DNA from 3 places in the Microbispora sp. CL1-1 genome. Region 2 is predicted to be linked to each of the others. Evidence: riboswitches for the same ligand, from Rfam matches in the RefSeq annotation. Region 2 holds a riboswitch; each other region holds the start of a gene.
What was found. Region 2 has a riboswitch for cyclic di-AMP ahead of HCK04_RS33710 (C40 family peptidase). Riboswitches for the same ligand answer to the same signal wherever they lie in the genome.
Positions count from the first base shown of each region.

Region 1: linked by a shared signal. The riboswitch ahead of HCK04_RS00755 (C40 family peptidase) and the one ahead of HCK04_RS33710 (C40 family peptidase) in region 2 are both predicted to bind cyclic di-AMP.
Region 3: linked by a shared signal. The riboswitch ahead of HCK04_RS15385 (C40 family peptidase) and the one ahead of HCK04_RS33710 (C40 family peptidase) in region 2 are both predicted to bind cyclic di-AMP.

Region 1 covers NZ_JAATEK010000001.1:159,441-164,462, reverse strand. The annotation lists gene HCK04_RS00765 (glycosyltransferase family 4 protein) at 68-1,177, opposite strand; gene HCK04_RS00760 (hypothetical protein) at 1,271-2,179, opposite strand; gene HCK04_RS00755 (C40 family peptidase) at 2,284-2,904, opposite strand; cyclic di-AMP (ydaO/yuaA leader) riboswitch at 2,972-3,130, opposite strand; gene HCK04_RS00750 (C40 family peptidase) at 3,444-4,406, opposite strand; gene HCK04_RS00745 (NYN domain-containing protein) at 4,556-5,022, opposite strand, start outside.
Region 2 covers NZ_JAATEK010000044.1:2,766-7,787, reverse strand. The annotation lists gene HCK04_RS33725 (NADP-dependent oxidoreductase) at 1-788, opposite strand, end outside; gene HCK04_RS33720 (helix-turn-helix domain-containing protein) at 889-1,299, shown strand; gene HCK04_RS33715 (LuxR C-terminal-related transcriptional regulator) at 1,371-1,619, shown strand; gene HCK04_RS33710 (C40 family peptidase) at 1,908-2,867, opposite strand; cyclic di-AMP (ydaO/yuaA leader) riboswitch at 3,018-3,171, opposite strand; gene HCK04_RS33705 (amino-acid N-acetyltransferase) at 3,556-4,107, shown strand; gene HCK04_RS33700 (RDD family protein) at 4,255-5,022, shown strand, end outside.
Region 3 covers NZ_JAATEK010000010.1:168,996-174,017, forward strand. The annotation lists gene HCK04_RS15370 (YafY family protein) at 1-507, shown strand, start outside; gene HCK04_RS15375 (alpha/beta hydrolase) at 675-1,319, opposite strand; gene HCK04_RS43605 (MarR family winged helix-turn-helix transcriptional regulator) at 1,415-1,744, shown strand; gene HCK04_RS15385 (C40 family peptidase) at 1,811-2,221, opposite strand; cyclic di-AMP (ydaO/yuaA leader) riboswitch at 2,455-2,613, opposite strand; gene HCK04_RS15390 (hypothetical protein) at 3,019-4,110, opposite strand; gene HCK04_RS15395 (hypothetical protein) at 4,185-4,994, opposite strand.

The DNA of each region.
Region 1 (5,022 bases), on a different contig from region 2:
CGCACAGCGGGCGTGCTCCCGGCTGAGGCAGCCACACAGCGGGCCGTGCCCACCGGCTGAGGCTGCCTCACAGCAGCGCGGCGAACCGGGCCGCGACGAGGTCCCAGCGCCACTCCTCCTCGATCCAGGCCCGGCCCCGCTCGCCCATCGCGCGGGCGCGGGCGGGGTCGGCCAGCAGATCGCCCACCGCGGCGGCCACCGCCGTGTGCGACGTGCCGTCGACCACCAGGCCCGTCTCGCCGTGCCGTACGGCGTCGGGGGCGCCCCCGGAGGAGCCCGCGACCACGGGCAGCCCGGTGGCCGACGCCTCCAGATAGACGATGCCGAGGCCCTCCACGTCGAGCCCGCCGAACCTGCTGCGGCAGGGCATGGCGAACACGTCGCCCGCGTCGTAGTAGGCCGGGAGGGACGCCCAGGGCACGGACCCGGTGACGACCACCGAGCCGCGCAGGCCGGCCCCCGCCGCCGTCCGTTCCAGCGACCGCCGCAGCGGGCCGCCGCCGACCAGCAGCAGGACCGCGCCGGGAACCCGCCGCAGAACGAGCGGCCAGGCCCGCAGCAGCACGTCCTGGCCCTTGCGCGGCACCAGCCGGGAGACGCACACGACCACCGGCCGGTCGCCCAGGCCGAGGGACGCGCGGATCCGGTCGCCGCCCGCCCCCGGACGATAGAGGGTCGTGTCCACGCCGGGCGCGAGCCGTACGAGCCGGGAGGCGGGCACGACCCGGGCGATCCGGCGGCGGGTGTACTCGCCGAGATAGGTCACGATGTCGGCCCCCGCCCCGATGCGGCGCAGCAGGGCGCGCGCGCCCGGCAGGCGGGCCCACGACGCCTCGTGCCCGTGGGTGAGCATGACGATGCGGCCCGCGCCCGCGGCGCGCAGGCCGGGAGCCAGCAGCCCCAGCGGCGCCGCCGCGCCGAAGACGACGGTCGCGCCGTCCTCCACCAGCGCCGCCGCCCGTCGCGCCACCGCGCGGGTCGGCAGCATCAGCGAGGAGGGATGCCGGACCACCTCGTACGGCTGGCGGGCGTCGAACTCCTCACACCCCTTCCAGCGCGGGGCGTACACGACCACGGAGCCGGGCGGCCTGCGCACGGCGAGGCCGTGCACGAACGCCTGGATGCCGCCCGGTCTGGGCGGGAAGTCGTTCGTGACGATCAGCGTCCGCTTCGTCATCCTCACCCCCGCTGCCGGCGTGATCACGCGGTCCCCCCGCGCCGCCCGAGAACGCATTGTCGCAGTCCCGGCCGGGTCGTCGCGGTCGGACGATCAGGTCCGGGCGAGCTGCTCGCGCGACCACGACCGCCAGGCGCGGGTCAGGTCGCCGGCGGTCAGCCCGAGCTCCTCCCGCAGGGCGGCGCCGATCTCCTCGCGCAGCGCGGCGCGATAGAGGGCGACCAGCCTCGGCTCGCCGAACCGGGCCGCGATGTAGCGGCAGGCGAGCCACGCCTCCTCGTACGCCTGGGCGGGCCTGGCGGCGAAGTCGGCGGGCCCCGGCAGGCCGCCGAGCGCCGCCCTCCCGGCCGCGACGTCGGCGGCCAGCTCGGCGGCGACCGTACGGACCGGCAGCCCGCTGTCCAGGTAGCCCACGTAGTCGGCGAAGCCCTCCATGAGCCACATCGGCACCGTGCGGCGGCCGGCGGTCGCGACGTGCGTCAGCTCGTGGGTCATGACGACCAGGCGGCCGGTCGCGGACAGGCGGGCGAACGCGGCCGGCTGCACGATCACCCGGTCGCCGGTGGCGACGGCCGCCAGGCCGTCCACCTTCGCCGGCGCGGCCAGCACGGCGGCCTGCTCCTCGGTGCGCGGCACCAGGACCACCGCGCCGCCGAGCCCGCCCCAGACCCTCGTGACCGTACTGCCCGCGCGGCCGGCCAGCGCGGCGATCTCGGCGACCAGCGGCCGGGGCGACCCGACGACGACGGCGCGCTCGCCGCGGGCGACCGAGGCGCCGGTCCACATGCCGGGATGCTCGCGTACGGCGGCGCGGGCGTCGAGCCGCAGGGCGCGCAGCGGGTCGGGCGGCGCCGCGGCGGCGGGCCCGGCCAGCAGCGCGGCCAGCGCGACGGCCACGGCCGCGATCCGGCGGGGAGTGGCCCCGGCGGGTCCGGGCCGGCTCCGGCCGGCTCCGGCACGCACGCCCGGCGCGCACGCGGGCACGCCGCTCGTGACAGTCACGCCGTGCATGGTAGCCAGCGCATGTCACGGCCCCGCCCACCTCGGCGAGGTGGACGGGGCCGTAAGGACGGCGCCGGTCGAGGGGGCTTGGTGACCGGTGCCCGTCAGACGCCCGGCCGGACGGCACCCACGAAGGTGCTCCTCCGGTAGGCGTCCAGCTTGTCGATCCTGACCCGCGTGCCGCTGTGCGGGGCGTGGATCATCCTGTTGTGCCCGACGTACATGCCGACGTGGCCGCCGCCGCTGGTGAAGATGAGGTCACCGGGCTCGAAGTGCCCCCAGGACACCTTCTTCCTGACCGCGCTGCGGATGGACCACGTCGTGCGCGGCAGCCGTACGCCGGCCTTGCGCCAGGCGTACTGGACCAGGCCCGAGCAGTCGAACGCGCCCGGTCCCGTGGCTCCGTAGCGGTAGGGGTCGCCGATCTGCTTCTCGGCGGCCTTCACCGCGCGCCGGGCCCTGGCCCGCTGGAGCGAGGCCCTGCTGATCTTCCGCTTGGCGGTGTGCCTCTTGGTCCGCTTCTTCGCGGCGGCGTTGCGGGCGGCGGTCTTCGCGCTCTCCTCGGCGCCCGTCTTCGTGGCCGTCTTCGTGGCCGTCTTGGTGGCCGTCTTCGTCGCCGTGGCCGTCGTGACGACCGTGACCGTCGCCGGGTCGGCCGCCGGGTCGGCCGCCGTGCCGGCTGCCGCCGCCGGATGTGCTCCAGCGACACCTACGGATGCCGTCAACGCGGCACCACTAACGGCAATTCGGGCAAGACGGGACAGACTGGGGGTGGTAGACAGGATCTCTCCTCGAGTCTTCCGCTCACGCCTACCGGGTTAGCTGACGGGTTCGGGCGGGGAAGTCGCCCTACGGCGCGCGATGCGCCGATTCACCCCGGACCTTCGCGTGAAGGTCGGTGGTTCCCCGGCTCCGTGCCTCCTGACTGCACGGACTCGGCTGGCCATCGGCGTCGGGGGGATCCCACGGGGGAGGGTGATGAAGGACGCCGATGCCGCTGGATGACTGCGACCGGCCGGCCGGACCGGGACGCACGGCGGCGAGGCGTGCTCGCCGCGGCCCAGAAGCTACCCAGGACTCGCGGCGTTCGGCAAAGCGCTCCAGCCGGATAAAGATCGCATAACGAAGGCCGCGGAGAAGAAATCGCAGCTTACCCACACCGCGAATGCGCCAAATGTGACCCTGCCCACAATTTGCACAACAAGCGCCGATGGGGTCACATTTGCCGCGTCAGTCACAGATCGTCACGGAGACGGCGGGACCGTCAGGGGCGCACGGCTCCGATCGCGTGATACTCGGCGAGTGTGACGACTTTCACAACATCGCCGGTCTGCGGGGCATGAACGACCTTCCCGTCGCCGGCGTAGATGCCGACGTGCCCGTATCCGGCGTGCCAGAGCAGGTCGCCCGGCTGGAGGTCGTCGAGCGAGACCCGGCGGCTCGCGCCCCAGGCCCACTGCTCGTAGCTCGTCCGGGGCAGCCGGACGCCCGCCGCCGCCCACGCGGCCTGCACGAGCCCGGAGCAGTCCCAGGCGCCCGGTCCGGTGCCCCCGTAGCGGTAGGGCTTGCCGATCTGCTTGTAGGCGAACTGGAGGGCGGCCAGCGCGTTGCCGGACGCCGGCCCGTTGTAGACGACGCCGGCGCTGTTGGGGTTGCCGGGGTTGAACGTCCCGAGCGAGCGCAGCAGCTTCATCTGCTCCCGGACGAGCTTGTCGACCTTCTCCTTCTCGTCCGCCAGCTCGTCCTTGACGTCGGCGGCCTCCTTGTAGACCTGCTTGCTCTGGTTGCGGCGGTTCTTGAGGTCCTTGATGGCGCCCTCGTACGCCTTGAGCCGCCCGGCCCGCTCGGCCGACATGTGGTTGAGCGTGGCGAGGCCGCTGAGCATGGCGTCGGGGTTGGAGCTGTAGAAGACGCCGCCCCACGACCCCATGTCGCCGACCTGGTAGCTGCTGACGGCCATCGAGACCAGCCCGGAGCGTAGCTCCTCGACCCGGGCGTTCTGCTTCTTGTAGTCCTCGTTGATCGTGAGGTACTTCTGCCGGGCCTTCTTCCACTTCTCGTTGGCCGCGTTATAACGGTCCACGAGCTGGTCGGCCTGCGCGTTGAGCTTGCTCAGCTTCGCTTTCACCTGCGCGACAGTGGGCTTCGGATCCGCCTGCGCGCCCGTCATCGGAGTGAGCAGGACCACGGCGGCCAGACCGGCGGCCACCGGCACACGCCCTCGCACTGAGCCCCCTTGAGGATAAACCTCTTTGATCGACGAAACCTGCGGCGCGACTCTATCTAGGCGATCTTGAAGCTTCAACCTATTCGCAGGTATTCGCGGCAGTCGTCACCTACTGTGACGTCGCAGGTCCGGGGCGTGCGCGGGACGCGTCAACCGCGGCCGAGACGGCGCAGCAGCAGGATCGAGGGCACCGGCCGGGCACCCATGCGGCGCACCGACTCGGCCACCTCCCGGTCGGAGGAGACGACCGCGATGGCCCGCCCCGGCGGCTCCGCCCGCACCAGCGTGCGGATGAGGTCGTCGGCGATCTCCCCGGGCGCGCTGAACATCACCCGCACCCCGCGCGGCGCGGACACCTGGACGGGCCCGTTCAGCTCGGCGCCGTCGAACACGCACGTCACCTCCGCCCGCGTCTGCACGGCGAGCCCGCCGAGCCCGGTCAGCAGCCGGGCTCGCTGGTCGGCGAGGGTCAGCGACGGATAACCGGTCTTGGTCACGTTGTAACCGTCGACGATCAGATGCAGGTGAGGGATGGCCAGGAGCTGGTCGAGAAGCTGCGGGTCGTCGTTGGCCAGCGCCCGCGCGGGCACGGCCGTCACGCCCGGCTCGCCGGGCA
Region 2 (5,022 bases):
CGCAGCTGGGCCGCGTCGGCGCGGATGAACACCGTGGAGACCCGGATGCCGCGCAGCGGCACGGGGGCCAGCCCGGCGTTGACGGCGACGAACGCGCCCCCGTTGCGCACGGCGTCGAGCGCGGGCAGGCCGACGAGCGCCGCGTCCACCAGGCCGTGCACGCCGCCGGGAACGGCGGCCCTGACCGCGGCCGCCAGGTCGGCGCCCCTCGGCACGAACCACTCCGCGCCGAAGCCCCGCACCACCGTCTCGTCGCCGGGCGCGGCGACCGCCGCGACCCGGAGCCCCCGCGCCACGGCCAGCTCCACGAGATAGCCGCCGACGCCGCCCGCCGCCCCCGTGACGAGCAGGGTCTCGCCCTCGGCGAGCCCGGCGAGGTCGAGTGCCTGGACGGCGGTGAGCGCGTTCAGCGGCAACGTGGACGCCTCGGGCGCGGCCACCCCCACGGGCGCGGGAGCCACCGCCGTCTCGTCCAGCACCACCAGGTCCGCCTGGGCCTTGAGCGGGTCGGTCAGCCGGTCCGACAGCCCGATGACCCGCTCGCCCGGCCGCAGACCCGTCACCCCCGGCCCGGCCCGGTCGACCACGCCCGCGACGTCCCAGCCGAGCGCGTACGTCTCCTGGTGCGGCATGAGCCCGTTGTCGGCGAGGACGCCCGCGGCCGTGGCCAGGTCGACGGGGTTGACGGCCGCCGCCTCGACCCTGATCCGCACCTGCCCCTGCCCCGGATCCGGCTCCCGCACGTCGACGATCCGTACGGCTCCATCCCGTGCCATCAGTGCTCTCATGAGCGTCTTTCTCCTTTCGCGATGGCACGGAGCGTAGGAAGATCTACTCTCTTTCGGTAAGAAGGCACCTGGAAGTGCGTAAGGGAGGAGAAGGGAAGACATGGCGACTCAGACGGCGGCCGAGCGGCGCGAGGAGGCGCGTCAGCGCTACAACGCCTACGTCGCGACCTGCCCGTCCAGGAAGCTGCTCGACACGCTCAGCGACAAGTGGGTGAGCCTGGCGCTCACCGCGCTCGCCGGCGGCCCGCGCCGCTACAGCGAGTTGGCGAGGACGATCGCCGGAGTCAGCCAGAAGATGCTCACGCAGACGTTGCGGACGATGGAACGCGACGGCCTGGTGTCACGCACGGTCACTCCGTCGGTGCCGGTGAGGGTCGACTATCGGCTCACGCCGCTGGGCGAGGACCTCATGCCGCTGCTCGAAGCGATCAAGCGCTGGGCCGAGATCCACATGGAGGATGTCGAAGCGGCCAGGCAGGCGTACGACCGCCGCTCCGGCCACCGACCTTGACGACCTTCAGGCGAGGCGTTTACCTTCCCTGAAGGGTGGGCCGACGACATCGTCGTGGGGGAGGGCGGACGATGGGTGTTCCCGAGGTCGTCTACCGAGGTGACAATCCTGCCTCGGACCTTGAGCGTGCCGGTCTCACCGAAGAGGATCTGCTTCTCCTCGCGGAGCTGGCCAAGGGAGTGACAGCAGACCGGGTGGGCCGCAGTCTCGACGTCAGCGGCCGAACCGTGCGGCGCCGGTTGCGGTGCATCTGCGACCGCATCGGTGTGGCGACGGCGATCGAGGCGGTCGCCTGGGCGGCACGCCGCCGCCTCATCTGAGTGTTTCATCTAAGCGCGTTATCCGACTGCGTTGTCCGGCCGCGTTCGCTGCGAAAGGGACCGGCGCCCCTCCAACGGAGGAGGGGCTCTCCGAAAAGGCCCCCGGAAAGGCTCCCCGGGAAGGCTCCCCGGAAAGGCCCCCGGGAAGGCTCCGTGGAAGAGCGCCCGCAGACAGAGGCCCTCGCAGACCGAGGCGCTCCGTAGACGAAGGGCTCCGTAGACCGAGGCCCCTGTGACAGAGGCTCCGTGGTCAGAGGCCCCGTGGTCAGAGGCCCCGTGGCCAGAGACTCAGTCGGCGACGCGCACCGCGCCCGCGAACGGCCGGCCGTCGATCTTCGCGATGTGGACGACGTCTCCTGTGCGCGGCGCGTGGATCATGTAGCCGTTGCCGATGTAGATGCCCACGTGGTGCAGGTCGGAGTAGAAGAACACCAGGTCGCCGGGGCGGAGCTGGTCACGCGGGATGTGCGTGCCGGCCGTCCACTGGTCGCCCGTGTAGTGCGGCAGGCTGATCCCGACGGACTGGTAGGCCGCCATGACCAGGCCGGAGCAGTCGAAGGAGCCGGGCCCATCGGCGCCCCACACGTACGGCTTGAGCTGCTGCGCGAGGGCCCAGCGCGCCGCCTGGGCGGCCTTGCCGTCACCGATGATGGGGAAGTCCGTCCTCGTGCGCGTCTCTCTGCCGATCGTCTGGGAGACCTGCCGGTAGAGGCTGCTCTCGGTCTTCTTGATCAGACTGGTGATCTTGTCGCGCCGGGCGTCGAGGCCGCTGAGGAGCTTCTTGACCTCGGCCTGCCGGGCGGAGGCGCTCTGCCTGGCCCGCGCGGCGGCGTCCATGGCCTTGGTGACCTCCGCGACCTCCTGGCTCTGCTGCAGCTCCAGCGCGTACGTCGTGGAGGCCTGGTCGAGGTAGCGCCGGGGGTCGATGTCGCTGTCGATGAGCGCGAGCGCGTTGCCGAGCCCGTTGGTCATGTAGGAGTGCTGCGCGAGGGCGCTCGCCTTCTGCCGGCGGACCTCCAGCTCGGCCTCGCTCTTGGCGAGGTTCTTCTTGGCGAGGTCGGCGGACCGCTCGGCCGCCTTCAGACGCACCCGCTCGCCGTTGTACTGCTCGGTGAGCGTCTCGATTTCGTCGTAGAGGTCCTCGACCTGCTTGGTGAGCTGCTTGAGGCTCGGCTTCGGGTCGGCGGTGGCGCTGACGACCGGGGCGCCGAACGTGATCGCGCTGATCGCGAGTCCGACGAACGCCAAACGGCGGAGGGGACCCGGACCGGCCGTGCCGGATCCGGATCGCCGGCCGCGGGCGTGCCTGCCCGCCGGCCTCTTGCCACGCATGCGCAACCGAGCTCCTCTCCCATGTGCGCCCCGCGGCGGGCCCGTCGTCGAGACGGGGCCGTACGGCGGGGCGCTGCTGAGCGCCTACCGGGTTAGCTGACGGGTTCGGGCCGGAGTAGCCCTACCTGGCGGATTCACCCCTTGTCGATCTGAGACCGAACCGATCCTGGATCCTGCAGTTGGGTCCCCGGCTCCCCTTCGCACTCGGTGCTTCGAAGATTCGGCGCCCGGTCGCCGCGAGCGCTCACGATGACCGGCATCGTCGCTGGACGATAGTGCACCGCGAGTTCTTGCTCAACCAGAACTCCGAAACCCGTCTAGGTTTGACAACCAAAGGATCACGGTCGGATCACGGGATCGGTTGTGAAACGTCCGTGTTCACAGGGGTTTGGAGCGATCCGAGAGTTTGGATGTGCTGCTCGGGCTGGTGAAAAAACTGGGACAAAAGTGGACAGTGGCCTTGGGGTGTGACCGTACGTCCGTCCGCGTCCGGGCGGCTACACACGGTCAGAACTCATGTGGGGTCTGGCGTTTGGGGATGACCGTTATCCGGGGGACGCTCCGCGCATGGGATCAGGCCGCGCTGCGGCTAGGCTGACCGGTCATGGAGCAGGTCGCCGCGCAGACGCCCAGTGAGTCGGGTGCCACGGCCGTGACGGTGCGCCGGGCCAGGACGCCGGACGTCCGGGCGATCCGGCGTCTCGTCGACGCGTACTCCGGCAACGGGCCCCGCCTGCTCAAGAAGAGCACGGTCACGCTGTATGAGGACGTCCAGGAGTTCTGGGTGGCCGAGACGGCCGGGCAGGTCGTCGGCTGCGGCGCGCTGCACGTGCTGTGGGAGGACCTCGCCGAGATCAGGACCGTCGCGGTGGACCCCGCGGCGCGCGGCGGGGGCATCGGCCACCGGATCGTCGCCGCGCTCATCGAGACCGCCAGGGACCTCGGCGTGCGGAGGGTCTTCTGCCTCACGTTCGCGGTGGACTTCTTCGCCAGGCACGGTTTCCGGCCCATCCAGGGCACCCCGGTCTCCCCTGAGGTCTACGCGGAGCTCCTGGCGTCGTACGACGAGGGTGTCGCCGAGTTTCTCGACCTGGAGCACGTGAAGCCGAACACGCTGGGGAACACCCGGATGTTGCTGCACCTCGACCGTCATTGATCACCATTGATGGGCATTGATCATCGATCTTGACGGTGGTTGTCGACTGTTGCAAAGGTGACTGTTGATACGCCTGTCGCTACTTTTGGCAATATCAGCGTGTGCTACAGACGTGCGGCGCATGCGTCTTCGAAACGAGGTGACACGGTGAGCACCGGACAGCCGCCGTACCCCCAGGACGAGTCGGACGGAACGCCACCGCCGTCATCGAACCCCGGGTACAACACGGACAGACAACCCCAGGAATACGACCCCGACGTCACGGTGGTCAGCTATCGCGGGCAGCACACGGGTCCGCAGCAGCCGCCCGCCTACGACCCCGCTCAGGGCGGCTACGGCCAGCAGCAGGGCTACGGCGCCCAGCAGCAGCCGTACGGCCAGCAGGGCTATGGTCAGCAGGCCCCGCAGGCCCAGCAGCAGTACGGCCAGCAGACCGGTCCCCAGGACTACGGCCAGCAGCAGGGCTATGGGCAGCAGCAGGGTTATGGCCAGACCGGGCCGCAGCAGGGTCACCCCCAGCAGGGCTATGGTCAGACCGGCCCGCAGCAGCCGTACGGCCAGCAGCAGGGCTACGGCGCTCAGCAGCAGCCCGGTTACGGCCAGCAGGGCTACGGCCAGCCGCAGGCCCAGCAGCCATATGGTCAGGACCAGTACGGCCAGCAGCAGGGCTATGGGCAGCAGCAGGGTTATGGCCAGACCGGGCCGCAGCAGGGTCACCCCCAGCAGGGCTATGGTCAGACCGGCCCGCAGCAGCCGTACGGCCAGCAGCAGGGCTACGGCGCTCAGCAGCAGCCCGGTTACGGCCAGCAGGGCTACGGCCAGCCGCAGGCCCAGCAGCCGTACGGCCAGGACCAGTACGGGCAGCAGCAGTTCGCCCAGCCGAGCCCCCAGGCGGGCTATGGGCAGCAGCCCGGT
Region 3 (5,022 bases), on a different contig from region 2:
CGGCCGATCTCGATCAGGTATACCGCCGCCGATGGTCGGCGCAGCGAGCGCACGCTGCATCCGTACGGGCTCGTCGCCCATTCGGGCCGGTGGTACGTCACGGGCGCGGATCCGGAGATCGGCGAGGACCGGACCTTCCGGCTGGATCGCATCGCGGACGCGAGGACGCTGCCCGGCTCGTTCGAGCCGCCCGCCGGGTTCGATCCGGCGCAGCACGTCCTGGCCGGATTCGCGACGGCTCGATATCGGTACGACGTGGTGCTGCGGATCCAGGGGACGGTCGAGCAGATCCGCGCCCGGCTTCCCGCCGCCGTCGCGACCCTGGCGGATCCCGGGGACGAGGGCTGGCTCCGCGTCGAGGTGCGCGCGGAGCGGCTCGACTGGCTGCCTCCGGTGCTCGCCTCACTCGACCGGCCGTTCGTCATCGAGCGGCCGGACGAGCTGCGCGACCGTGTCGCGGCGCTCGCGGACCGGCTCGCGGCTTCCGCCCGCAGGACCGCAGAGTGACTGCGGGCGGGTGACTGCGGGCGGGTGACTGCGGGCGGGTGACTGCGGGCGGGTGACTGCGGGCTAAGCGCTGGTCGCCGGCGAACCGGCCGCGTGCAGATGGCGGTCGATCGCGGCGAAGGTGGCCGCCGGCTGTTCGATGTGCGGCAGGTGACCGGCCTCCGGGATCACCTCCAGCCGGCCGTTGGCGAAGGCGCCGGCGTAGGCGGCTCCGTAGGCGGGGGTGACGATCCGGTCGCTCTCCCCCACACCAGGAGCGCGGGCACGTCGACGTGCCGCAACCGGCGGAGCAGTTTGGGATCGTGCATGTAGGGGTCGCCCGCCAGCGTGCGCATGGTGGCCATGTCGGCCGCCCGGGCTGCGAGCTGGTCGGCGGGGACGCCGGCCGGGTCGACGTAGAAGCGCTGCGAGTCGTGCCAGGCGTATTCGGCCACGCCGCGCGCGTCCAGGGCGAAGAAGTCGCGGATCGGCTCGCCGGGGACGTCCACGCCCACGGCGTCGACCAGCACCAGCCCGGTGATGATCCCCGCCGTGTCGCGTACGGCCATCTCGGCGGCGGTCCAGCCGCCGAGGGAGGAGCCGGCGACGAGAACGTCGCGCAACCCCAGGCGATGCAGGCAGTGCAGGTAGGCGAGGGCGAGGTCGTCGATGCCGGTGAGCCACGGGGGACGGTCGGTGCCGTCCCAGCCGGGATGCACGGGCGTCAGGGTGTGTGCCGTCCGGGAGAGGTGCCCGGCGAGCCCGGCGACCGTGGCGGGGCCGCCGCCGCCGTGCAGGATCAGGGCCGGTCTGCCGGTGCCGGCCTCCGACATGGTGAGGGACAGGTCGCGATCTGCAACAACTCGGGCGGGCGGTCAAACAGGTCCAATATCGGCAGCACCGGGCCCTGGAGAGCGGGCTGTCGGCGATCGGCGCGACGCTCGCCCAGTGGGACGCCCTCCGGGCGATCAGCCGTACCCCCGGGGCGTCGGCCCGGGAGCTGGCCGCGGCGACGTTCCAGACCGAGCAGGCCTTCGGCACCCTCGCCGGGCGGCTCGTGGCCCAGGGATGGATCGAACGCAGGCCCGGGCACGGCAGGCGCATCGAGCACCATCTCACCCCTTCCGGCGAGCGGGTCCTGGAAGCCGGGCACAAGGTCGCCGACGAGGTGCTCGCCAGGTGCTACACCGCCCTGCCGGACGCGGACCGCGCGACCCTGCTGGCCCTGCTCCGGCGCCTCGTCGTGGAGGACGCGTAGCCTCCGGCCACGCCCTCGGCGGAGATGCGCTGCGCGGCGGCGCGTCTCCACCGAGGGCGTCCCGGGTCAGACGCCGGGGCGTACGGCGGTGAGGAAGCTGCCCCTCCAATAGGCGTTGAGCCTGTCGACACTGACCACCGCGCCGCTGTGGGGGGCGCTGATCACCTTCCTGTGCCCGAGATACATGCCCACGTGGCCGCCGCCACTGGTGAAGATGAGGTCGCCGGGCTTGAGGTGCGACAGCGAGACCCTCTTCTTGGCGTGCCTGAGCATCGCCCACGTCGTACGCGGGAGCTTGACGCCGGCCTTGCGCCAGGCGAACTGGACCAGCCCGGAGCAGTCGAACGCTCCTGGGCCCGTGGCGCCCCACACGTACGGGTCGCCGAGCTGCTTCTTCGCCACCTTGATGGCGCGCTCGGCCTTCTCCTGCTGGAGAGCCGCCTTGGTGAGCTTCCTCGTGGCGGAGTTCTCGGCCACGGGCGCGGGATGCAGGGGGGTGGTCGTTGTGGGGGGCACGGGCGGGATGACCGCCGAGGTGAGGGCGGGGGCGGGGGCGGGGGCCGGGGGTGGGGATGTCACCGTCGCGGACGCGGCGGCTGCGGGGAGTGCGCTCAATGCTCCGGCCGACGCGGTGAGCGCCGCGCTACCGATCGTGACGCAGGCGATGCGGAGCAGAGTGGTGGAGTTGGTGGACAGGAGGATCTCTCCCTTTGGTCTTCCGCTTGCGCCTACCGGGTTAGCTGACGGATTCGGGCAGGGAAGATCGCCCTACGGCGCCGGCGCGCCGATTCACCCCAGACCTTCGTCGAAGGTCGATTGGTTCCCCGGCTCCGAGCCTCCTAGCTGCTCGGATTCGGCATCACCGGCGCCCAGGGGGGCGGAGAGGCGGGGCGACGGCGACTGTGGATGGTCGAACCCGGCGGGGCCGGGTTCGTAACGACGAGGTCACGTGGATCCCGCCGATGGGCAAGGAAACTACCAAGAGCCCCATATATCCGCAAAGAGCATCAAAAGGATAAGAAGCGCATAAAAGGGATCAAATGCGCGAAGTTGCAGGTCAGAGTGCATCTGCGGAAGAGATGTGGCGCTGGTCACGCTCGTCCCATGGTGGGCCTGACCTGCGGAGGAAGGCGAGTAAGCCCTGTCGGCGGCGTACATCCTGACCCTGGCGGCCTTCGGCCCCTCGGCTGCCCGCCTGTGGTCCGGGGGGCGTTGATCGTCGCTTGCGCCGCCCGGCTGCCGCCCTGCACGAGCGGGCGTGACCTGCCGGATGGCTAGTTCGTACGCCAGAAGGCGCCGTTGGCGGAGGGGTCGTCGGGGTCGCCCTGCGGCGCGGTGAACCCGGCGCCCCACAGCGTCGTCGTCCCGGGCCTGCGCGCGATCGAGAACAGGGCGGCGTCGGTGCCGGCCTTCCGGGGGATCGGGGTGCTCCGCCACGTCGAACCCGTGACATGCCACAGGGTGGAGTTCCAGTCGCTCTGCACGATCCACACGCCGCCCGCGCCGTCGGGCTCCACCTCCGTGTACGGCTGGGCGTTGACGGCGCCGACCGAGGCGGTCCACGAGCGGCCGTTCCAGTGCATGACCAGGGGGCGGTCGTAGATCTTGTCGTCGCCCTGGTCGTCGGCGCCCTCCCAGCTCACGCCGCCGACGGCCCACACGTTGCGGGGGCCGAGGACGGCGATGTCGGTGAGCACCGCGGCGGCGTCGCGAGCGGGCAGTTTGATCGCGGGGGTGGGCACCAGCGCCCAGGACTTCCCGTTCCACCGCATGATCGCGGGACGGGTGCCCTTGGCCCCCGCCGCCCAGACGTCACCGGCCTTGTACGCGTCGACGGCGGCGGCGTGGGCCGGCAGCGGGACGCTCCGCCACGACGACCCGTTCCAGTGCCTGGCCGAGGCCGAGGAGTCGGCGACCGCCCAGACGTCCTTCGCGCCCGTGCCGTCGGCGTCCGTCGTGGAGAAGCCGCTGCCGAGCGAGAAGGTGGTCCATGTCCGGCCGTTCCACCGGCTCGCCTTCCCCGGGCCGAAGACCCACACGTTCTTGTCCGAGCCGGCGGTCACGGCCGTCAGCTCGTACGACGGGCTGCCGGGGAGCACCTTCCACGATCGGCCGTCGAACCGCTCGACCAGGCCCCGCCGCGTGCCGTTCACGACCCGGTGGCCGGCCGCCCACACCGACCCGTTGCCGAGGACCGTCACGTCGTCGAGCACGTCGTCCCCGGGCAGGGTGTTCACCTTGGCCAGCCGCCACGTGGGCGCGGTCTCCCCGGCCTGGCCGCCCTGGTGGGCCGCTCCCGAGGCCGCCGCGGCCGGCAGGAACGCCAGCCCGATCGCCGATATGCCCGAGACGAGTACGGTGCGCACGATGCTTCCCCTTCCGCTCACCAGTACGACGTTTGACCGAGGGGAGTCGTTCACACGTCGCGGAAGGGCCGGAGTCACTTCTTCTCCGTCCACGGCTCGTACGCGTCGTCACCGGGGAGCACCCAGATCTTCGCGTCGGGCCTGACCAGGCTCCGCACCCGCGTCACCACGCCGGTCGTCTTCGAGACCCGGTAGACCGTCACTCCGGTTTCGGTCTTCGACCGGACGACCAGGTGTCCCGCCTTGTCGAAGTCGAGGTCGTCGATCCGCCGCCCGCGCGGGAGCCGTACGGTCACGGTGCGGCTCGCCTTGCCGGTGCGCAGGTCGACCAGGCGCAGCGTGCGCGACTTCGGCCACGAGCCGACCGGCTCCGCCGCCGTGACGTGGTCGTTCGCCAGGGCCGTCGCCCACAGCCGCGTCTTCGACCGCAGGCGGGTGCGCAGCCCCCGGTCGAACACCGTCATCCGGCCGTCTTCCCCTTGCATCAGCAGCCGCGCGCCGTCCGGGCTGAATCCCGCGAAGTTCCAGGTGTCCGTCTTTCCGGGCAGCGGCAGGCTCCTGCCCTTCCGCAGGTCCAGCAGGGCTCCCAGGCCCGGTGCCGAGGTCTTGGTGACCACGAAACCGCCGTCGTACGACACCGACGGCCATTCTTCGCCGGTCGTGGCCACGGTTAGGTCGCGGATCACATGTTCCCTGCCGTGCAGGGTCCGCTCGGCGAACCGGCCGTCCGACTTGCGGAAGTAGAAGAAGCGCCGGCCGTCCCCGCTGACCAGGAACGCGGCCCGCGCCCCCGGGTTGACCGCGTCGGGGGCGCCACGGCGAGCGCTTCCGGCACCTTCACCACGTGTCCGTCGGTCAGCACCAGTTCCCAGGTGTGCGTCCACCTGGCGTACGCGATCGTGACCGGAGTGG